One region of the Alteromonas sp. S005 genome, then DNA from elsewhere that is predicted to be linked to it. Evidence: predicted binding sites of a transcription regulator. Region 1 holds the regulator's gene; the other holds the start of a gene.

The links. Region 1 encodes FNR, which switches genes on or off when oxygen is low (the NO sensors DNR and NnrR bind a similar motif). Its sites were predicted from a motif close to TTGATCTAGATCAA; they were not measured.
Region 2: V7R55_RS13055 (OmpW family outer membrane protein) is a predicted target of FNR. The motif match lies at 2,008-2,021, and genes of this name have one in related genera.

The regions. Positions count from the first base shown of each region.
Region 1 is NZ_JAZETN010000017.1:97,642-100,806, reverse strand. Features, by position in the region: gene V7R55_RS16955 (heavy metal translocating P-type ATPase) at 1-271, shown strand, start outside; gene ccoS (cbb3-type cytochrome oxidase assembly protein CcoS) at 273-503, shown strand; gene V7R55_RS16945 (sulfite exporter TauE/SafE family protein) at 490-1,149, shown strand; gene fnr (fumarate/nitrate reduction transcriptional regulator Fnr) at 1,195-1,935, shown strand; gene uspE (universal stress protein UspE) at 2,229-3,152, shown strand.
Region 2 is NZ_JAZETN010000010.1:150,721-153,885, reverse strand. Features, by position in the region: gene aroE (shikimate dehydrogenase) at 1-672, opposite strand, end outside; gene V7R55_RS13060 (group II truncated hemoglobin) at 671-1,102, shown strand; gene V7R55_RS13055 (OmpW family outer membrane protein) at 1,220-1,894, opposite strand; gene hemF (oxygen-dependent coproporphyrinogen oxidase) at 2,109-3,041, opposite strand; gene V7R55_RS13045 (Sua5/YciO/YrdC/YwlC family protein) at 3,038-3,165, opposite strand, start outside.

The DNA.
Region 1 (3,165 bases):
GATTGCAGTGGGTAATGCCACAGACGTGGCTAAAACTGCCGCCGACGTTATACTGCTTGGCTATCAGCTGCTTTCTGTACCAGAACTTATTCGCACATCTCATCAGGTGAAGCAAAAAATAAGACAAAATATTGGGTGGTCAGTGGGTTATAATATCTTGATTCTGCCTTTCGCCGTGTCAGGTCTTCTTTCGCCTTGGATGGCGGTTGTTGGTATGTCATTAAGCAGCATCATAGTAGTTTCAAACTCTACGCGACTTTTAGGCAAATAGTATGAGCATTATTTACGTATTAATTCCAATCGCCATAATCATAGTAGCTGTAGCTATTGTGATATTCTTCTGGGCGGTGAAAACCAATCAGTTTGAAGATTTAGATCGCCAAGGTTATAGCATACTGTTTGACGATGATCTGCCGCCAGAAGAAAAAAAGCTAGCTGAGCAACGCAAGCAACTTCAAGACAGTAAAGTAGACAAAAGCCAAGCGCCACATGGAAGGGATTAACTACTTCTCTGCCTTTCTTATCGGCTTAGCCGGCGGAGTTCACTGTGTGGGAATGTGCGGTGGAATTGTTGCTGCGCTAAGGATGGTATCCCCTAAAGGCGCTTCAGCACTACCTTATACCCTTGCCTATAACATCGGACGTATAGTGAGCTACACCATCGCCGGAGCAATAACCGCGGCACTTGGAAAAATTGCAGCAGACTATATACCGCTTGCCAACTATGCCCTTTCCCTACTTAGCGGAATCATGTTGCTTCTACTGGCGTGTTATTTGGGTAAGTGGTGGACAGGTTTAACGGTGCTAGAAAATGCGGGTAAAGGCCTATTTTCCAAAGTCCAGCCGCTTTCAAAACGCTTTTTGCCATTTAAGACCCCTTTAAGTGCGTTGCCTTATGGTTTTATTTGGGGTTGGCTTCCTTGCGGTTTGGTGTATTCCACGCTTACCTGGTCTCTCGCGGCGGGTAATGCGCTAGAAGGCGCTGCTATTATGTTCTTCTTCGGTTTGGGTACATTACCCACCTTGCTCGCCGCAAGCGCTGGTAGCCAATATATTGTTCGAAGTTTTCAAAACAATAACGTGAGACAAGTCATTGCAGTAATAATGGCCATATATGCGGCTTATCTTATTCATGGCGCAATCGTTTAAAAATATGTGTATTATGAGCGAGTATTCTTTAAGAGAGCATGCATTATGAGCAAAGGAAGCCAATTTTCTATACACTGTCAAAACTGTAGCTTCAGTCACTTGTGCTTACCCGTGGCGCTGAACAAAACAGAAATCGAGTCTCTTGACGATATCATTGAGCGCAAGAAACCGCTTCATAAAGGTGATACGCTCATTCAAACTGGCGATAAATTTCGTTCTCTTTTTGCAGTAAGAACGGGGTCTTTTAAGTCGTTTGTAACTAATCAAGAAGGTGAAGAACAGATTACCGGCTTCCACTTTCCTGGTGACATTATCGGTTTCGATGCATTAAGAGAGAACAAACACCAAAGCTATACCTCTGCGTTAGAAACTGCCATGGTGTGTGAACTGCCATATGAAACCCTTGATGAAATGTCGGTTCAATTTCCTAAGCTACGCCATCAAATCATGAGCTTTATGAGCGCGGAGATAAAACAAGATCACGACATGATCATGCTATTAAATAAGCGAACTGCTGAAGAGCGTTTGCTATATTTTATATCGCATCTTTCACAGCGCTTCGAAGAGCGTGGCTTCTCACACAGAGAGTTTCACCTTACAATGACTCGTAACGAAATCGGCAACTACTTAGGCTTAACGATAGAAACCATTAGCCGTTTACTGAGCCGTTTTCAGAAGGAAAACATTATCAAGGTTGACGGTAAATTGATCTCTATTTTGGATTTTGATCGGTTGAACACCAAACTTGAAGCGCTAAATGGTCCTAGCGTAGTCTGTAACAGTTAATTTATTCTTTTTTTTTACCTTAAGCGCGCTACATGCGCGCTTTTTAGTTTTAATCTTTAAAATTTCACTGTATTCCCTCATTGAGTTACGCGATACCAATTCGTTTTGCGTAAAAGCCCCCGTAGTATTCAATGTAGCCTTTTTGTTTATCAACGAATTGTTTACGCCTTGATCCAAAACAACTCACTTTTTTCCAAATGTCGTTTATAGTTAATGTAAATAGTTTATATGAACTGTTTTAAAACAATTTCGATGTCGACAGCCATACAAAGCTTTGTAGTTGAGGAGACGTTATGATTGAATGTAAACGAATTCTTGCCGTGATAGACGCGGAACGCGATAATCAGCCCGCGCTAAGCCGTGCCTATGAACTTGCTTCAAAAACAGGCGCCACGGTTACCGCTATGATGGTGGTATATGATTTGTCTTATGACATGACAACCATGCTGAGCCCTGATGAACGCGAATCTATGCGAGATGCCGTTACAAAAGAGCACGCCAAATGGCTATCTGCTCAGCTAAAAGAGCAAGGCTTCTCAGAGACCGATATTGTGGTTGAATGGAACAACCGTGCTTATGAATCCATTATCTATTTCGCCCTTAACAACCAAATCGACTTAGTGGTAAAAGCCACTAAAAAACATGACGATCTCGCCTCTGTGATCTTTACCCCTACAGACTGGCATTTAATGCGAAAATGCCCTCGCCCCGTTCTACTCGTAAAAGAACATGATTGGCCAGAAGGCGGTGAAATTATTGCCGCGGTAAATGTAGGGACTGAAGATGATGAACACGCTGCACTGAACGACAAGCTTACGATAATCGCTAACGACTACGCTTCTTTACTCAAAGGTAAGGTTAATTTAGTAAACAGCTACCCTTCAACTCCCCTAAACATTGCCATTGAAGTCCCAGAGTTTGACCCTGACACGTATCACGATGCGGTAAAAAACCATCATGCTAAAGAAATGCGCAGTCACGCACTGAAGTACGGTATTCCTGAAGATAAGTGTGTGGTGAAGGAAGGCTTACCTGAAAAAGTCATTCCGCAGGTCGCAGAAAAGTTAGATGCAGAGCTTGTAGTTATTGGCACCGTTGGCCGTGTGGGTATTTCGGCAGCGCTTATTGGCAATACTGCAGAACACGTTATCGACGAACTAAATTGTGACGTGCTTGCTATCAAGCCGGATGGGTTTGAATCACCGTTAACCGTGTAGAACACCCGCTAGC
Region 2 (3,165 bases), on a different contig from region 1:
AAAGCGCGTAGGTGAGTTTTTATATACCATGTCGTACACCACTTCACAGTGTTGTAAAACACCATCAGTCAAACTACACGGCAAATCATTACTTAAACTGGCGGCTGTTGAATTGATAACAATATGAGGTGCGACAGATGCGATATCTTCAAGTGCTACCACCTGTACTTTAGGGTTTGACGCGGCATTTGCCACTTCATCAGCTTTTGCTTTGGTTCTATTTGCAATGGTTAAGGAAGCGGCTCCGGCTTTTAATAACGGCGAAATGACGCCACGGGCTGCGCCACCGGCACCAATAAGCAATACACGTTTGCCCTTAATTTCCACTCGATTATTGAGTAAATCATTTACCAGCCCAACACCATCTGTGTTGTATCCAAGCACATCGCCATTGCCACTATTCATCAGTGTATTAACAGCTTGTGCATCTTTAGCCGCTTGGTCATCTACCTTTGCCAGGTTGAATGCATCTAGCTTAAAAGGCATGGTGACATTGCAGCCTACAGCACCTTTCTGCGCTAAGAACGCTTTGGCAGCTTCAACAAAACCATCTTCAGGCGCAAGTATCTTTTCATAAGAAATATTTTCTCCAACCTGATCTGCAAACATTTGATGAATAGTTGGTGATAAACTCTGTGCAATAGGATTTCCGAATACAGCGAATTTTTTCATGGGAATACGAGACTTATTTAATATAAAGAAGAAAAGCGATAGTCGTGCCTCGCAGAGTACACCATATGTGCGTATAGGTGGAGAGGAGAAAGTACGGGAATTAGCAAATACGTTTTACGACATTATGGAGACCGACCCATTAGCCAATGAACTGCTTGCTATTCACCCTCAGCCATTAGATAGAATTCGCCATGTATTCTTTTTATATTTAAGCTTATGGCTGGGTGGTCCCGATGATTATCAGCAGCAATTCGGACACCCGCGTCTGCGTGCTCGCCATCTTCCTTATACCGTAACACCAGAGTTAAAGGCCCAGTGGATGTATTGTATGCGCAAAGCCATGTTTACAACGGTAGAAGATATCGCTTTAGCTCAACAGTTAATAGACGCACTCGATCAGCTTGCCAATCATATGGTGAATACAAAATAAAAAAACGCGTTGAAAGGGTTAACCTTTTAACGCGCAAGTCCCCTGCTACTGTCTACGCTCTTGTTGGCGTATTAAAGTAGTGCAATTATGAAAGCATCAATTGTTGAGTTTTGGGCCTTAAAAGGTATAACCTACCGATATCGTGTACACCCAAGGGTCTATTTCAATATCGCTAACCGCTCCATCAGCCTCACCAACTTTAAATGTAGCTTCAGTATCAATATCAATAAATCGAACCGAAGCATTTACATGCCACTTGGTATCTATTTGGTAGTCCATACCAACCTGAGCCGATACACCAAATGAGTTATCAAGCGATAGGTCGCTTAAACCCGCAGTTTCATTTGCTCCCGTAAACTTCTCATCAAAAATAAAGGTGTAGTTGATACCCGCACCAATGTACGGCTGAAATGCAGAACTTGCGTCATTGAAGTAATAGTTCGCGGTTAATGTAGGAGGAAGGTGCGTCACTTCTCCAAGCTGATTTCCTGTACCTAGAGGGTCTGCAACGGAAAAGTTCACGTCGTGCTTGAAGGGCGTTGCTGCAAGCAGTTCGATATTAATATTATCAGTAATAAAGTATGCAACGTTCAAACCTAGCTGGGTATCGTTATCAATATTGAGGGCAACACCGAGATCATTGCCACCAGCGACGATGTTAGAAGTAGATTCGTCAGGAGCAACGGTAGTCAGACCGCCACGGACAATCCAATCGCCCTGTTGATGAGCGCCAGCTAAAGGTGAAAGTGCAGCAAGTGTAAGACAAAGTGCAGATAAAGTGTGTTTGCGCATGATGTGTCTCTTTTGTGTTTAACTAAGATGTCGCCACTTTACGCCCTTGGTTAAGAGAAACATTGATCCAGCGCAAGCTTGATAACTCACTGAAACAAAGATGATATTCGTACTTGATGCAGATCAAAAAACGCCGTGTGATCATTTCACACGGCGTTTTTTTGTTATTGATGGTCTTAGTTAAAACAGTAAAAGTGACCTTACTGAAGTTAATTTACCAGTCACTAGGTTTTAACCAGTCAATTAACTTAGCTTCTGCACTACCCGGTGCTGGCGTATAACAATACTCCCAGCGGGCTAATGGCGGCATCGACATTAAAATAGACTCAGTGCGCCCACCGGTTTGTAACCCAAACAGGGTGCCGCGGTCGAACACTAGATTAAATTCGACATAACGACCTCGACGATATAGCTGAAAGTCTCGCTCTCTTTCACCAAAGTCGGTTTGCTTACGGCGTTCAACAATAGGAACGTAAGCATCAATAAAGCCGTTACCTACTGCCTGCATAAACGCAAATGACTGTTCAAAGCCCCACTCATTAAGGTCGTCGAAGAATAACCCACCCACGCCGCGAGTTTCATTGCGATGTTTTAAATAAAAGTAGTCGTCACACCACTTTTTATACTTAGGGTACACATCATCGCCAAAGGGCTTACATAATTTCTTTGCGGTATCATGCCAATGTACAACGTCATCTTTGAACGGATAAAACGGCGTTAAATCAAAACCACCACCAAACCACCATATAGGTGCTTCACCTTCTTTTTCCGCAATAAAAAAGCGAACATTAGCGTGTGACGTCGGGATATACGGGTTATGTGGGTGAATAACGAGTGATACGCCCATTGCTTGAAAGTTTCTTCCTGCAAGTTCTGGACGATTTGCCGTTGCTGATGCAGGCATTTGACTGCCAAACACATGAGAAAAGTTAACGCCGCCTTGTTCAATCACCGTACCGTTTTTTAATACGCGAGAGCGACCACCACCGCCTTCTTCACGCTGCCAGCTGTCCTCAACAAACTGACCTTTGCCGTCGGCAAGTTCAAGGGTTTGACAGATTGTGTCTTGCAGCCCTAGAAGATAGTTTTTTACTTGTTCGATTACTTCAGCGGCGTTTTTACCGTCCAGTAATTCTGCTGATGTCATGCTCTTATTACCTCTGCTGTGTCACCATCGCGAATGGTACTGGGTTTAGTTGCACCACCTACTGCGCCGTCAACATAGAAAACGGAATCAGCGAATACGGCTTTTGCTTCTTCAGTAGTCGTGG